One region of the Janthinobacterium sp. FT14W genome, then DNA from elsewhere that is predicted to be linked to it. Evidence: predicted binding sites of a transcription regulator. Region 1 holds the regulator's gene; each other region holds the start of a gene.
What was found. Region 1 encodes sigma-54, which starts transcription at its own class of promoters, with help from an activator protein. Its sites were predicted from a motif close to TGGCANGNAANCTGCTTT; they were not measured.
Positions count from the first base shown of each region.

Region 2: the regulator sigma-54 is predicted to act here: its motif matches at 1,743-1,760, upstream of GCN74_RS26735 (PEP-CTERM sorting domain-containing protein).
Region 3: the regulator sigma-54 is predicted to act here: its motif matches at 1,872-1,889, upstream of GCN74_RS05500 (circularly permuted type 2 ATP-grasp protein).
Region 4: the regulator sigma-54 is predicted to act here: its motif matches at 2,355-2,372, upstream of GCN74_RS26425 (beta-propeller fold lactonase family protein).

Region 1 is NZ_WFLL01000013.1:66,896-71,106, reverse strand. Features, by position in the region: gene lptA (lipopolysaccharide transport periplasmic protein LptA) at 1-296, shown strand, start outside; gene lptB (LPS export ABC transporter ATP-binding protein) at 296-1,051, shown strand; gene GCN74_RS11450 (RNA polymerase factor sigma-54) at 1,056-2,534, shown strand; gene hpf (ribosome hibernation-promoting factor, HPF/YfiA family) at 2,604-2,963, shown strand; gene GCN74_RS11440 (enoyl-CoA hydratase/isomerase family protein) at 3,117-4,202, shown strand.
Region 2 is NZ_WFLL01000070.1:17,146-21,356, forward strand. Features, by position in the region: gene dnaQ (DNA polymerase III subunit epsilon) at 1-138, shown strand, start outside; tRNA gene GCN74_RS26715 (tRNA-Val) at 220-294, shown strand; gene GCN74_RS26720 (hypothetical protein) at 311-595, opposite strand; gene GCN74_RS26725 (hypothetical protein) at 691-1,011, opposite strand; gene GCN74_RS26730 (hypothetical protein) at 1,225-1,434, shown strand; gene GCN74_RS26735 (PEP-CTERM sorting domain-containing protein) at 1,831-2,493, shown strand; gene GCN74_RS26740 (phosphoribosyltransferase) at 2,439-3,143, opposite strand; gene GCN74_RS26745 (universal stress protein) at 3,168-4,007, opposite strand.
Region 3 is NZ_WFLL01000005.1:43,223-47,433, reverse strand. Features, by position in the region: gene GCN74_RS05510 (hypothetical protein) at 1-570, shown strand, start outside; gene GCN74_RS05505 (sensor histidine kinase) at 639-1,796, shown strand; gene GCN74_RS05500 (circularly permuted type 2 ATP-grasp protein) at 1,925-3,379, shown strand; gene GCN74_RS05495 (alpha-E domain-containing protein) at 3,373-4,211, shown strand, end outside.
Region 4 is NZ_WFLL01000067.1:9,955-14,165, forward strand. Features, by position in the region: gene adh (aldehyde dehydrogenase) at 1-988, opposite strand, end outside; gene GCN74_RS26425 (beta-propeller fold lactonase family protein) at 1,334-2,290, opposite strand; gene GCN74_RS26430 (TonB-dependent receptor family protein) at 2,495-4,211, shown strand, end outside.

The sequences.
Region 1 (4,211 bases):
CGGGCGACCTGTGGGTGGAAGGCGAAGCGGAGCGCGTGGAATACAACAACAAGACGGAAGTGGTGAAACTGTTTTCCAAGGCCAAGCTGACGCGCCTGGAAGGCACGAAGCCGACGGACGTGGCCAACGGCGCCTTCATCTCGTATGACAGCCGCAAGGAAGTGTTTACGATGGAAAATTCCGACAGCGGCACCAGCACCCCGGACGGCGGCAGCGTGCGCATGGTGATCCAGCCGAAGACCAAGGCACCGGCGGCGGAGAAAGCGCCGGCCACGCCTGCGCCAGGAAAGAAATAATGGACAATACACGTTGCGGCAGTACCCTGATCGTTCGCGGGCTGCAAAAAACCTATGGCAAGCGCCAGGTCGTGCATGATGTCTCGCTGCAAGTCGAATGCGGCGAAGTGGTGGGGCTGCTGGGCCCGAACGGCGCCGGCAAGACCACCTCGTTCTACATGATCGTCGGCCTGGTGCCGTCCGATGGCGGCAGCATCGATATCAGCGGCGTGGACATCTCCAGCCTGCCGATCCACCGCCGCGCGCAGATGGGCTTGTCGTATCTGCCGCAGGAAGCCTCCGTCTTCCGCAAGCTGACGGTGGAAGACAATATCCGCGCCGTGCTGGAAATCCAGACCGTCGAAGGCCGTCCGCTGACGAAGGCCGAGATCGAGGTGCGCCTGGATAAACTGCTGGCCGATTTGCAGATTGAGAAGTTGCGCGAAAACCAGGCGCTGTCGCTGTCGGGCGGCGAGCGCCGCCGCGTGGAAATCGCCCGCGCGCTGGCCACCGATCCCCGTTTCGTGCTGCTGGACGAGCCGTTCGCCGGCGTCGATCCGATCGCCGTGATCGAAATCCAGCGCATCGTGCGTTTCTTGAAGGAGCGCAATATCGGCGTGCTGATCACCGATCATAATGTGCGCGAGACGCTGGGTATTTGCGACCGTGCCTACATCATCAACCAGGGCTCGGTGCTGGCGTCGGGACGCCCCGACGACATCATCGCGAACGAGTCGGTACGCCGGGTCTATCTGGGCGAACACTTCCGTATGTGAGCCAATGAAACAATCATTGCAGCTGCGCACTTCGCAGCATTTGGCACTGACGCCGCAGTTGCAGCAATCGATACGCCTGTTGCAATTGTCTACCCTGGAATTGCACCAGGAATTAGAGCAATTGCTGACGGACAATCCTTTGCTCGAGCGCCTCGATGATCCGCTCGACCGTTCGCTGCGCCTGCTGTCCGACGGCGCCCTGAGTTCCACGGCCGCGCCGGCCGAAGCGCCGCCCCAGCCGCCAGGCCAGGAAGCGCCTGCGGCGCCGGCCGAAGGGGAAACCTTTGACGGCGAGGCGGGCGAGGGCCCGGCCGCCGCGGACGGCGGCGACAGCGACTGGAGCGACGCGAGCCGGAGCAAGACGCCCGACGACGAAGATTCCCGCCCACAACTCGAAGCCCATCACTGCACCCTGCGCGAGCATCTGATGGAGCAGATGCGCGTGACGGTGCTCGAATTGCGCGACCGCGCGCTGGTCGAGCTGATCATCGACGCGCTCGACGACAATGGCTACCTGGAAGAGGCGCTCGACGACATCCTGGCGCGCTTGCCGCAAGAGCTGGAAATCGACGTCGACGAGCTGCGCACGGCCTTGTCCCTGCTGCAAAGTTTCGATCCGCCGGGCGTGGGCGCGCGCAATGCGTCCGAATGCCTGGCGCTGCAAATCAAGCGTTTGCCCCATATCGCCATGGTGACGCGGCGCATGGCCCTCGTCATCGTGGAAAAGCACCTGGCCTGGTTTGCCCAGCGCGATTTCAACAAGCTGAAAAAAGCCCTCGATTGCGACGATGAGGACTTGCGCGAAGCGCAGACGGTGATTCGCCAGTGCAATCCGCATCCGGGCGCCGTGTTTGCCTCCGACGTGTCTGACTATGTGGTGCCCGACGTCGTCGTCAAGCGCGCCCGCAATGGCTGGCAAGTCACCTTGAACAACGACGTCATGCCGCGCCTGCGCGTCAATGCCATGTACGCCAACTTGCTCAAGCAGGGCAAGGGGGAGGGGGCCATGGGTGCACAGCTGCAGGAAGCCAAGTGGCTGATCAAGAATATGCGCCAGCGCTTCGACACGATACTGCGCGTGGCACAGGCGATAGTAGAAAGACAAAAGAACTTTTTCTCGCATGGGGCCGTTGCCATGCGTCCCCTTGTGCTCCGTGAAATAGCTGATACACTGGGTTTACACGAGAGTACTATCTCGCGGGTAACAACTCAAAAGTACATGCTGACCCCGCACGGCATGTTCGAGTTGAAATATTTCTTTGGTAGCCACGTCGCCACCGAAGCGGGGGGCGAAGCGTCATCGACGGCGATACGGGCATTGATCGTGCAACTGACAGGAGCAGAAGACCCTAAAAATCCTTTATCCGACAGTAAGATTGCGGACATGCTGGGGGAACAAGGCATGGTGATTGCGCGACGTACTGTTGCCAAATACCGGGAAGCATTAAAAATTCCGCCAGTGAGCCTGCGTAAGTGTTTGTAAGTTTTTTTCGGTTCCTCTGCGGGCCGGATACGATGGACCGCACGAACCCGATCATCTTTAGGAGTGTGTATGAATCTCACCATCAGCGGACATCATCTTGAAGTGACACCAGCCATCCGTGAATACGTACAAACGAAGCTGGAGCGCGTGAAACGTCATTTCGATCAAGTCATCGATATCGCCGTGATTCTGACCGTGGATAACCTCAAAGAGAAAGAAAAACGTCAAAAGGCCGAAGTCAATCTGCGTCTGAGCGGCAAGACCGTCTATGTGGAAAGCCTGGCGCAAGACTTGTATGCCGCGATCGATACCCTGATCGACAAGCTCGACAGGCAAGTGATGAAGTACAAAACCAAAGTGCAAGGGCACGGTAAAGAGGCGATCAAGCATCTGCCAGACAGCTCGGAAGAAGAATTCGCCGCCGCCTGAGCGGGCCGCGACTTTCAACCGGCTGTGATCAACTAAGGGCGCGCATTGCGCCCTTTTTTGCGCCCGTCGCCCTTGCCGGGCCGCGTCATGGGAACGCAATGTTCCGTCCGAAGGCGCTAGAATGTTCCCATACTTACTACTTTCCATCCTGCCATGAGCGACTTCGTCCAGACCTCCATCCGCAACCGCACGGGCCACATCGTGCTCGACCGCCCGAAAGCCTTGAATTCCCTCTCGCTGGACATGGTGCGCGCCCTGAGCGCCGTGTTGCTGGCCTGGCGCGACGATCCGCAGGTAGACGCCGTGGTGATCCGTTCCAGCAGTGAAAAAGCCCTGTGCGCCGGTGGCGACATCCGTTTCTTTTACGATGCGGGCCGGGCCACGCCGCAAGGTGGCAGCGCCCAGCTGGAAGATTTCTTTACGGAAGAATATGCGCTCAACCATGTAATTCATTTCTATCCGAAACCGTATATCGCCGTGATGGACGGCGTGGTGATGGGCGGCGGCATGGGCGTGGCGCAAGCCGGGCCCGGCAACCGCCTGCGCATCGTCACGGACCGCACGCGCATGGCCATGCCTGAAGTCAATATCGGCTTGTTCCCGGACGTGGGCGGCAGTTATTTCCTGTCCCGCCTGGCCGGCCAGCTGGGCCTGTACCTGGGCTTGACGGGCTTGACGATCAACGCGGCCGACGCCCTGTACACGGGCCTGGCCGATGTGTACCTGCCCGAGGCGCAGATGGGGGCGCTGCTGGCCCTGTTCGAATCGACGCCCGGTGAAGGCTTGCCGGTCGCCATCCAGGCCCTGGCCGCGCCATTCCAGTCCCAGGCGGGCGTTTCTGCGCTGGCCACGGCGCGCGCGGCGCTGGACCGCCATTTCAGCGCTCCTTCCGTGGCGGCCATCATGGCGTCGCTGGCGCAGGACGACAGCGCGTTTGCCGGCAAGGCCCTGGCGGCCATGCGCCTGCGTTCGCCGCTGATGATGTCGGTGACCCTGGAATTGCTGCAACGGGGCGCCCGCCTGGGCGTGGCCGACTGCCTGCGCCTCGAGCGCACGGTGGTGCGCCACAATTTCGAACATGGCGAAGTGATCGAAGGCGTGCGCGCGCTCGTGGTCGACAAGGACAATGCGCCGCGCTGGCAGCCCGCCAGCCTGGATGATGTCGATGCAGCCATGGTGGCGCGCTTCTTTGCTCCTGTCTGGCCGGCCGCGGCGCATCCGCTTTATCATCTGCAGTAACAACGCCGG
Region 2 (4,211 bases), on a different contig from region 1:
CCGCTGGCCGAGGTCATCTTCCAGAGCGCCACGCCCGACGAACTCGCCGCCCACGAAGCGACCATCGCCGGCCTCGACAAGGCTGCCAAAGGCCAGTGCATCTGGACCGCCGTCACGGCGCCGCCAGCGACTGCCTGAGAAAAAAGCGGAGCACGCTAAATTTCCTCTCGCCAGCCCTTGCAGATGCCGCAACACCTATGCGATAATTCGCCTCGCTTCGGGAGGTTAGCTCAGGGGTAGAGCACTGCATTCACACTGCAGGGGTCGCAAGTTCGAAACTTGCACTTCCCACCAAAATTTTCGTTTGTATTCAATAACTTAGGATTTCGCATCCTGCCAAAATACGAACTTGGGGCAAACTTGGGGCAATGGGATTTTTCTTCCGCCGCCTAGCCTCAACAATACGGCCGCTTTCTGCGGCCGTTTTCACATCACGCTGGCGTAGGCCGCGCCTGACATTTTTCTCATTTACTTTCTCAGCAACGGCCTCGTACACTGCGCTATTCTGATTGTCCTCTATCGGCCAGAAACGGCCGCTGCCCATGCGTGTCAGCACCGGCCGAGTTGCCATAAATCGTTTTGCAGCAATGCTCAACAAACTTTCTAAGACACGAAATACATGCCAATTACAGCGAAACCCTTTGGCTGCCAGGAGCAATTCGACTGGGGAGCAGACATCCACTCGGTTGCCTACGATGGTGGTTTGTCGATACGCGTCCTTCGAAACCGCAACAGGGATGATGTGCCCGCAGGTTTTGCCAGCGGCACGAAATGTTCCAGCGCCTCCAGGTAATCTTTTGCATGGGCTCGTATCACGTGGGCAGTGGGAGCACTGTCTTCGTCGATGCCGATTACACCTACGACGGATTGCAGGTCTCGCGCTAAATCAGCAACCGATTTGGATACCGTCGACTTCGTGACACGAAACCGCGCTGCGATCTGGTCATAGGTCTGTCCTTGGAGCATGGCTAGAAGCCAGGTCGATGCGAAAGAAGGGGATCGTGGTTCCATATTTCGGCTTTCGTGGCAACGGTGATTTCCACTATTGTTGCCGGGCCAACTGCATGCCTCCAGTCGAAATTGCCCCTTTTAGCGAGGTGTTTCGATAGTACAAATTTGAGTCGTGCGGTGTTCACACGACCCGTGCCGAATGTCGCCCCCCGATGTGGCGCTTTGCCTTCGGCAGTGGAAAATCTGCGGCGTAACGAGCTGATGGTGCGGGAAATGACCAATTACATTGGCCGCGAACTGTCGAAGGGGAGGACGCGGGCGCAGATCGCCAGCAACATCAGCAAGTCTGCCGCCTTCATGACGCAGCATGCGGTCCTTCTGGCCCTGCCGGAACCCATCGGCCTGGCGTTCAACAAGGGAGGGGGGAACCTGATGCCGGCACCCATGCTATCCGTGCGATGGGACTGTCAGCCACCCGTCTGAATTGCCACGGGTAGGCATTTCAGCTCTGGAGAGAGTGGCTGGACAGGCAAGTGCCGGGTGGAAGCAGACAGGGAAGTGTTCGACTGTGAAAAATTTATTCTCCAGAATGCCATGCGTACTATACCCATGATGCTGATTGGCGCATTTCGATTAACAAAGGAAAATATTTTACTCTTCCTTCAGTATTTATTGTGATTCAGCATGGCTCCATTCTCAGTGCCGATGATTTTTACACATGCATGCTTGAATGTCACGTTGCTTTTTAAAATCTCCTTTGTAAACAGACTCTTGTAATTTTTTCCAGGGTAGGGCATTGATTTTGCATATGGCTAAGCAGCTGCACAATCGCCGAAGAAAATTCCCGTATTTTCGAAGAGTATGTTGAAAGGAAAAATCATGAACATCATAAAATTGATGTTTTTCATCATCGTATCGATGTCTGCGTGCATTTGCTTTGCCTCCGTTTCCAACGAAATAGATTTGAAGCAATATCTATCTTATAAAAATAAATATTTAAATGGCGTTGGTGGGCCGGATCTGCAGATTACCGATACAAGTGACGTATTCGAGTACTACACCAACGATTTTAATATATCGCAAAAGACTCTAAGGATTAGTTATGACCTTGACTATATGGCAGATCCTTCTACGATCGATCCGACGTACGATCTCTTGGCCTTCAGAATTTTCCCCCAAGGCCAGTGGGTAACTCATTGGGGGGCTACCGAGCGGGATGTGGCGCGACTTTATTTTGTGCCAAGAATCGATATAATAAAATCCATCGTGATAGATCTAGCGCCCTTTCAAGGCTTTGACATGGCAATGGGTTGGGCATTTGTATCGGACGTGCCATCTCAGGCACACATTGTGATATCCAATATACGCATTGAAGTAATAGACGAGCCAGGGACTCTTGCCTTGTTAGGCATTGGTCTGCTTGCTGGGCTCTTCTTCATTCGAAAGTATCCTTCCCAGGAAGTGGAGTGTACTCCAAGACCAATTGCTTATTGGCGACATGGGAAAACACGTACCCCTGAATGCCTGGCCCCCTCTGCTTGAGTTAACTGCGTCCAGCGCCTTTCAAGCAAATGCATGACGGCTGTGTCGCTGACTTGCCGAAAGTCTTCATACCATTCGCCTACAGAGATGAATGAGAGCGGTGAGTGCAGACATGCCACTTCATCGGCGATGCGGGCTAGTACTTTGCGGCTTGCGCGGGGAGCGACGGGAGTGGCGACGATGATCTTTGCCGGTTTCATGGAGCGGGCGGAACGAATCGCCATGTACATGCTCGAACCGGTCGCAACGCCGTCATCCACCAAAATGACAATTTTGTGGTGAAGCGGCAGGGCGGGCCTGTCGGCGCGATACAGAATCTCGCGCCTTGACAGTTCCGCTTTTTCCCGGTCGATCATGGCGTGCACCGTTGCCATGTCCGTTCCGGATGACTTGATCTTGTCCCGGCGCAGGAAGCATATCTCATTGCCCGAAACGGCGCCCAGGGCATATTCTGGCTGGCTTGGCTGCCCGAGTTTGCGCACCATCAAGATATCGAGGGCCGCGTCCAGCTCGCGCGCCACCATGTAGGCTACGGGCACGCCGCCACGGGGCAAGGCCAGCACCAGGACATCCGGATGGGCGGCGTACGCTACCAGCCGCCGCGCGAGTAAATGGCCTGCATGAAAACGATTTTTAAACAGCCGTTGCATGCATCATCTCGCTACACGATATCATCAGTGCGACAGGAGGACAGGCAGCCTGGCCTGAGTGAGCAAATGGCGTGTCGTGCCACCCGCCACCCACTCGTGGAAGCGGCTGTGCCCATACGCCCCTGCGACGATCAGGTCGGCACCGTTGTCCTGGGCGTGCCTGCACAGGGCCGCGCCGCATTCCTCGGCCGTGTCGCGGCAGCTCACTTCCACCCGCACGCCATGGCGCGCCAGGTAGGTCGCCAGGTCGGCGCCCGGCTCGTCGCCATGCTGGCCGAATCGCTGGCGTGGATTGAGTACGACGACCTGCACGCGCTGCGCACGCAGCAACAGGGGCATGGCGTCCGCCACGGCGCGGCTGGCAGCCGCGCTCGCGTTCCAGCCGATGACGATGGAGCGGCCGGGCACCGTGGCGGCATCGGCGGTGTCGGGAATGACGAGCAGGGGACGCGGGCAGTGCAGTGCCAGGTAGCCGGGCAGGCGTGCCGACCAGAGGAGCCCCGGATCGCTCAGGTCGCCTTGGCCGGTGATGAGCAGGTCGCAGTACAGCGATTGCAGGAATAGCGCATCGGCGGCGCGGCTGTCCTGGAAGCGGGTTTCATAGGAGAGCACGCCAAGGCGCTGACAATGGCTGTCGAAGCGCAGCAGCTGCTCCCTCGCCGCCGCGCGCAGCGGTTCATAGTCGAGCGGTGGCGGCGGCGCCAACGTGGCCGCGCCGAAGACGATGTAGTCGAGCTGTGCGCCGCCGCTGGCCGTGGTGCCGATCAGGTGGGCATCGTAGTCGCGCGCCAGCGCCGCCGCCACTTCCAGGCGCCGCTCGAAGCCGGAAAACTGGTCGGCATACATGAGGATGGTCTTGTACATGGTTGGCTCCGGAACGGCAGGCAAGCGGATGCGAGTCCGATCGCGCTTTTTCGTGGGTGGCAGGCACATCCCGTGGGCAGGGGAGGCGCCGCTGGAAAACCTGTATTGTGGGCGGGGGGGCGGGACGGGAGTTGATCTGGATCAGATGTCGCGTGAATGTGGCGTGATCTGCGTCAACCGGCATGGCGCCGCCGCGCGCTAACA
Region 3 (4,211 bases), on a different contig from region 1:
TCGCGGGCCGTGGGCCGGCTGGCGGCGCCCATGGCCCGGTATTTCGTCATCCACGACACCAGCTACCCGAATTTCCTGCTCGACGCCATTCCAGCCCACATCAACGATGCCGGCTGGGATTTCAACGATTTCAATATACGTAACCCTGCGCTCGGTAGCGGGCCGAAAGGCCATGTCTACGTGAACCGCCTGGGCGGCTCCCTGCAAGTGCGCGACTTCGGCACGCCAGGCTACGCCAGCAAGCTGGAAAAGGACAAGCCGTCGCTGACGGGGCTGTTCCTGCACGTGGAACTGGTGCAGCCGCGCAACTCCGTGCCCGGCGGCGGCAAGGGCAACGACGGCCTGGCGCCCGATCCCGGCTTCACGCCCGCGCAATACGAGCGCCTGGCCCTGCTGTATATCGCCGCCAGCGTGCGCAGGGGCACGTGGCTGATCCCCGCCTTCCACGCCGTGCTCGATACGGGCTTTGCGAATGGTCATGATGACCCACAGAACTTTTCCCTGAGCGAGTGGTCAGCGGCGCTTTTCCGCCTGCATGCGGCCTTGCGGCAGGCCGATACTGGGCAATAAGGCGTTTCCCCGGCCGCGGATTAGGCGCATACTATCAGGAGCATAGCCATTCCTCTCAGGGAGTTCCGGTGAATATTGCCACTGATCGTCACACGGGTCGCCAGGCATACGCGCGCCATCCGCTGCAGCGCGCACAGCGCATCTTTGCCATGCGCGACGCCGTCCTCGGTGCATGGGAACAGCGCGTGCGCGCCAGCGTACGGGGCGCGGACCAGTTGCTCACGCCCATACTCATCAATACTTTGCCGGCCTTCTTCGACAACCTGGCCGAAGCCCTCACGCCGGGCCACCCGCGCGAAAACGCGGCCAGCAACAGCAACGTGCCCGCCGTGCATGGCAATGAACGGGCGCGCATGACCAATTACGGGCCGGAACAGGTGATCCAGGAATACCAGATCTTCCGCGACTGCTTTGCCGCCGTCGCGCATGAGGCCGGCATTACCCTGCGCAGCAAGGACTGGCAGGTGATCAACGAATCGATCGATTCGGGCATCCGCGAATCGATACGCGAGTTTACCAGCATGCACGAAGGCTTCCGGCGCAGCATCGCGGCCGGCCTGTCGCACGACATGCGCAACCCGCTGGCCGTGATCAGCACCAGCGCCCAGTTGCTGCTGCGGCCGGCGGAGCCGGAACGGGTGGCGGCGCTCGCGCACAAGATCACCGAACACAGCAAACGGCTCGATGGCATGATCGAGGAATTGCTCGATAGCCTCAGCTACCACCAGGGCCAGCGGCTGCCATTGGCGCTGAGCCGGTTCGACGTGCTGCCCCTGGTGCAGGCCGTGGCTGGCCAGGTCAACCTGCAGCGGCCCGGCAAATGCCATGTTCAAGGGCAATCCGTCACGGGCTGGTGGTGCGAGAACTCGCTGCGGCGCGCACTGGAAAACCTGCTGGGCAATGCCCTCAAGTACGGCGACGACGGCCCCATCGGCGTGCGCGTGGAAGCGACCCACGAACGCCTGTTCATTACCGTCCACAACGGCGGCCACGCCATCGCGCCGGAACAGGCCGAACGCATCTTCGACTACCTGCGCCGCGAGAACGACAGCCCCGCGCCCGGCTGGGGCATCGGCCTGCCCTTCGTGCAGAATGTGGCCGAAAGCCACGGCGGCAGCATCGCCGTCGACAGCGCGCCGGAAACGGGCACCAGCTTCATCTTCGACGTGCCCGTCGATTGCCGTCCCTTCGTCCAGCCCCCTGGCGCCCCCAACAGTGACAGCTAGCGCACCAAGTCGGTGCGACAGATGGCGCAACGCCACAAAAGTGGTCATATTTATACCGGTTCGCGCCTGCCCTGTTGGCACGCTTCCTGCTGAGCTATACCCGGACACGGCTCAAGGGACATCACAACATGGCAAATTTTTTCAATGAAATGACTGCAAATGACGTGGGTACGGACGGCAAGGTACGCGCACACTATCGTGAATTCAGCAACTGGCTGGCGCAGCAATCCCCCGAGATCATCGCCCGCAAGCGGGCCGAAGCCGACCTGACGTTCCGCCGGGTCGGCATCACGTTTGCCGTGTATGGCGACGATGCCGGCACGGAACGCCTGATCCCCTTCGATACCATCCCCCGCATCATCCCCGCCGCCGAATGGGCGCAGATGCAGACGGGCCTGGTGCAAAGGGTGCAAGCCTTGAACATGTTCATCCATGATATATATCATGAGCAAAACATCATCAAGGCGGGCATCATTCCGGCCGAGCAAATCTACAGGAATGCCCAGTACCGCCCGGAAATGCAGGGCATCGCCGTCGCTTCCGACATTTACGCCCACATCGCGGGCGTCGACATCGTGCGCGCGGGCCAGGGCGAATTCTACGTGCTGGAAGACAATTTAAGGGTGCCCTCCGGCGTGTCCTACATGCTGGAAGACCGCAAGATGATGATGCGCTTGTTCCCGGAACTGTTCGCCCGCAACCGCATCGCCCCCGTCGACCACTATCCGGACATGCTGCTCGACAACCTGCGCTCCGTCGCCCCCATGGGCGTGGATGACCCCACGGTCGTCGTCATGACGCCCGGCATGTACAACTCCGCCTACTTCGAGCACGCGTTCCTGGCCCAGCAGATGGGCGTGGAACTGGTGGAAGGCAAGGACTTGTTTGTCAACGACAACTCCGTGTACATGCGCACCACGCGGGGACCGAAGCGCGTGGACGTGATCTACCGCCGGGTCGACGACGATTTCCTCGACCCGCTGGCCTTCCGCTCCGATTCCTCCTTGGGCGTGCCGGGCCTGCTGTCCGTCTACCGCGCCGGACGGGTGACCTTGGCGAACGCCATCGGCACGGGCGTGGCCGACGACAAGTCCATCTACCCGTTCGTGCCCGACATGATCAAGTTCTACCTGTCGCAGGAACCGATCTTGAACAACGTGCCCACCTACCAGTGCCGCAAACCGGCCGACCTGTCCTACGTGCTGGCGAATCTGGCGAAACTGGTCGTCAAGGAAGTGCATGGCGCAGGCGGCTATGGCATGCTGGTGGGCCCCGCGTCCAGCCTGGCGCAGATCGAGGACTTCCGCCAGCGCCTGCTGGCCAATCCGGGCGGCTACATCGCCCAGCCGACACTCGCCCTGTCCGCCTGCCCCACGTATGTCGAGGCCGGCATTGCGCCGCGCCACATCGATCTGCGTCCGTTCGTGCTGTCCGGCAAGACGATTTCCATGGTGCCGGGCGGCCTGACCCGCGTGGCCCTCGGTGAAGGCTCGCTGGTGGTCAATTCCTCGCAAGGGGGCGGCACCAAGGATACCTGGGTGCTGGAACCCGCATCATCGGAATTAGGAGAAAAAACATGCTGAGCCGTACTGCCGATCATTTGTTCTGGATGGCCCGCTACACGGAGCGCGCGGAAAACACGGCGCGCATGCTGGACGTCAACATGCAAACGTCGATGCTGCCCCAGTCCGAGCAGGACGCGGAACAGGGCTGGCGCGCCACCCTGGGTATTTCCGAGCTGCAAAGCGCGTACGACCACAAATACGGCCGCTTCCACACGCGCGACGTGCTCGACTTCATGGTGCGCGACCCGAACAACCCGTCCTCCATCCTGGCCTGCCTGACGGGCGCGCGCGAAAACGCCCGCGCCGTGCGGGGCACCCTGACGACGGAAGTGTGGGAAATCCAGAACGCCACCTGGCTCGACATGCAGAAGCGCCTGAAAAGCAATCTGCTGGAAACGGACCCCAGCCAGTTCTTCGAATGGGTCAAGTACCGCTCGCACCTGTCGCGCGGCGTGACCCTGGGCACCATGCTGAAGGACGAAGCCATCCACTTCATCCGCCTGGGCACCTTCCTGGAGCGGGCCGACAACACGGCGCGCATCCTCGACGTGAAGTTCCACGGCGCGCGCGACACGTCGCAAGACGTCGCCCAGCGCGATTTCTACTACTGGGCAGCCCTGCTGCGCTCCGTTTCCGGCTTCGAAATCTACCGCAAGGTCTACCGCGACGTGATCACGCCGGCACGGGTGGCGGAATTGCTGATGCTGCGCGGCGACATGCCCAGGTCCCTGCTCGCCTGCATGGATGACGTGGTGGAAAATTTAAGACATATCCGCAACGACGTGTCGGCCGATACGGAGCGGTTTGCCGGCAAACTGCATGCGGAGCTGAAATTCGGCCATATCGACGA
Region 4 (4,211 bases), on a different contig from region 1:
GCTTGATGGCGGCCACGCGCTTCAAGGCACGTTCGATGAATTTCTCGTAGATCGATTCCTGGATCAGCACGCGCGATGGGCAGGTGCATACCTCACCTTGATTCAGCGCAAACATCGCAAAACCTTCCAGGCACTTGTCGAAATAATCGTCGTCCGCATCCATCACGTCTTCAAAGAAGATGTTCGGCGACTTGCCGCCCAGTTCCAGGGTGACGGGAATCAGGTTTTGCGCCGCGTAGCCCATGATCAAGCGGCCCGTGCCCGTTTCGCCCGTAAAGGCGATCTTGGCGATGCGCTTGCTCGACGCCAGCGGCTTGCCCGCTTCCAGGCCGAAACCGTTGATGATGTTCAATACGCCCGGCGGCAGCAAGTCGCCGATCAGCTCGACCAACACCATGATGGACGCAGGTGTCTGCTCGGCAGGCTTGAGCACCACGCAATTGCCTGCCGCCAGGGCAGGTGCCAGTTTCCACACGGCCATCAGGATGGGGAAATTCCACGGGATGATCTGGCCCACGACGCCCAGCGGCTCATGGTAGTGATAGGCATAGGTTTCCGCATCGATTTGTGCGACGGAACCCTCCTGCGCGCGGATGCAACCGGCGAAGTAACGGAAATGGTCGATGGCCAGCGGAATGTCGGCATTCATCGTTTCGCGGATCGGTTTGCCATTGTCGATGGTTTCCGCCGTCGCGATCAGGCTCAGGTTCTGTTCGATGCGGTCGGCGATGCGGTTCAGGATATTGGCGCGCTCGGCCGGCGAAGTCTTGCCCCATGCCTCCTTGGCGGCGTGTGCGGCGTCCAGCGCCAGCTCGACGTCTTCCGTCGTGGAACGGGCGATTTCGCAAAACGGCAAGCCCGTGATCGGGGTAATATTAGGAAAGTATTCACCTTTTACTGGTGCAACGAATTTGCCGCCAATGTAATTGTCATAGCGTTGTTTGAAGGGATTGGCTACGCCCAGTTTGCTGATGTCTGCGAGATTCATGTCGTCCTCTATCGGGTTAATTAGAATGGAATTACTTAATTAAAATTAAACGTCCTGGTACAGATGGGGTGAGTACACGGAGTCTTTCGCAAATGCCGTGCCAGCTCGCCGTCCCATTACAAACTTAGCGGGTTTTACCCTCGTTACAAGGGCGTGGCGTCCATACCGGCCCGCTTTTCCTCGCATGCCCGGGGCATGAAAGGAGGGCGTGGCGCTGTTTGCATTTTGAACAAGGCTGAAGCAGGCTGTTGCAATCCGGGCCAGCACCCTCCTTGCCCTGCGCGGCCCCGCAGCCGCTGCACAATGGAACAGGTGTGCCAGACTGGAACACCTGTTCCATGCGGGCTAGCGAATCACCACGCCCCATGGCAATTCACCCACGGCAATGTCGGCCACCTTGCGTGCGCCGGCCGTGTCGATGACGGAAACGCTGTTCGAGCGGCCATTGGCCACGTACAACTTGGCACCATCGGCCGTGATGGCCATATTCCAGGGGCGCTTGCCGACGGGAATCGTCGCCGTCACCTTGTTGCTGGCCGTATCGATGACCATGACCGTACCGTCCGTGCCATTCGATACATACACTTGCTTGCCGCCGGGATGGACGGCAATGCCATTCGCATTCTTGCCCGCGGGAATAGTGGCAACAGCCTTGCGCGTGACCATGTCGAGCACGTAGACGGCATTGACCAGTTCGCACGCCACGTAGGCGCGGCCCGAATCGGGGCTGAAGCCGATGCCGCGCGGGCGCAGGCCCACGGCGATGGACACCACCTGGCGGCGTTGCGCTACATCAATGACATCGACTTGCTCGGCCTCTTCCGCGCTGACCAGCAGCCAATGCCCATCGGGGCTGAACACGGCATGTTCCGGGTTGCGCCCTTGCACCTTGATATCTGCGAGCAAGACGCCCGTCTGGCCATCGAGCAAGGCCACGCTATTGTTTTCCTCGACGGCCACGGCCACGTATTTACCATCGCGGGAAGCGCTGACGCCCTCGGGCGACTTGCCCAGCGTCACCGTGCGCAGGGGTGCGCCCGCGCCGTTATCGATCAGCAGCAAAGCGCTGCTGGCCGCATCCGTGACAAACAATTGCCGTCCGCTGGGGTCGGCGGCGATGCCGCGCGGACGTTTTCCGGCCGCAATCTGGCGCACCACCTGGTCGGTCGCCGTGTCGATCACGCTCAAGGTGCCCGATTTTTCGTTGGGAACATAGGCAAACGGGGCGGCCTGGATGGCAGTGCTGGCGAGCGCAGGCAGCAGCCAGCAAACCTGGCGCAAGCGCGAGAAGAAGTTGGGCATAATCACCTTTTCAATGGCAAAACACAGGAAAAGCGCGCGGGAGCGGCGCAAGTGACGATGGCTGCATGCAAACGCCGTGCCACTGACAAGCGTATAATTTCAACCCACCAATGGAGACATGGCAGGCATATTGCTTGATAAGACTATGCAGACCTGTGCCGCACACGCGCTCAAGCAGGCTTTTATTCACCTTGGAGAATCAGCATGCAGCATCGTTTCCGCCTGAACACCATTGCCAGCCTGTTTGCCGCCGGCAGCGCCGCCCTGGCCCCCCACGTCTTTGCCGCCGAGGCAGCAGCCCCCGCCAATGGGCAACTGATGGATACGGTGGTCGTCAGCGGCAGCCGCATCGCCCACCCCAGCCAGGAAGTGCCGGCATCCATCGACGTGATCGACAGCGCCCGCATCCAGGATGGGCAAATTCGCGTCAACGCGTCGGAAGCGCTGGCCGCCGTGCCGGGCCTGGTCGTGCAGAACCGCCAGAACTATGCGCAAGACTTGCAGATCTCGTCACGGGGCTTCGGCGCCCGTTCGGCCTTCGGCGTGCGCGGCGTCAAGCTGATCAGCGATGGCATTCCGGCCAGCATGCCCGATGGCCAGGGCCAGGCCGCCACGTTCAACCTCGATACGGCCGAGCGCATCGAAGTGCTGCGGGGACCGTTTTCTGCCATCTACGGCAACCACTCGGGCGGCGTGATCCAGCTGTTTTCCAAGGATGGGCAAAATCCGCCCTCCGTCGAGCTGGACGTGACGGGCGGCAGCTACGGCACCAGCAAGGTCGATCTCTCGGCGCAAGGCCAGGCAGGCGGCATCGGCTACGTACTCGACGGTTCGCGCTTCCGCACGGATGGCTTCCGCAACCACAGCGCCGCCACGCGCGAACAGGCGTTCGGCAAGATCACTGTCAAGCCGAATGCGGACAGCAAGCTGACCATCGTCGCCAACAGCCTGCATCAGGGAAATACGCAAGATCCGCTGGGCGCCACCTGGGCCACGTTTGCCCGCGACCCGCGCGCCGGCGAAATCGATGCGAGCGACACGCAAAATCCGAAACGCACCCTGGCTGACCGCTACAACACGCGCAAGAGCATCGACCATCAGCAGATCGGCGCCACCTACGAACAAGCGTTCGGCGACGACCGCCTGCACGTGACGATGTATGGCGGCAACCGCGACGTGATTCAATATCAGGCCTTCAACAAGGGTTTCCAGGCGCCAGCCAAGCATTCGGGCGGCGTGGTCGATTTCCAGCGTCAGTTCTACGGCATCGACACCAACTGGCTGCACGTGAACCAGTTGGCCGGCGGCAAGCTGAGCACGACCATCGGCATCGACTACGGCCGCTCCAGCGACGACCGCACCGGCTATGAAAATTTCATCGGCGACACGTTTGGCGTGAAAGGCAAGCTGCGCCGCGACGAGCAGGATGTCGTCTCCAGCCTCGATCCGTATATCCAGACGGAATGGCAAAGCGGGCCATGGCTGCTCAGCGCCGGTTTGCGCTACAGCAAGATGAAAGTCTCCGTCAGCGACCACTTCCTCAGCAATGGCGACGACAGCGGCAGCCTGGAATTCAGCCATACGACGCCGGTGCTGGGTCTGCTGTATAAACTGACGCCCAACGTCAACGTGTACGCCAGCGCCGCGCGCGGCTTCGAAGCGCCCACCCTGAACGAACTGTTTTACTCGGGTACGGCCGGCGGCTTCAATTTCAACTTGAAGCCGGCCACCAGCACCAACCTGGAAGCGGGCGTCAAGGCCAGGATCAACAACAACACGCATGTGAATGCGGCCGTGTTCCAGATCAAGACCAGCGACGAGCTGGTGGTCGATCAATCGAGCGGCGGACGCACCAGCTACCGCAATGCCAGCAAAACCTTGCGCCAGGGTATGGAAGTGTCGCTGGATTCGAACTTGGCAT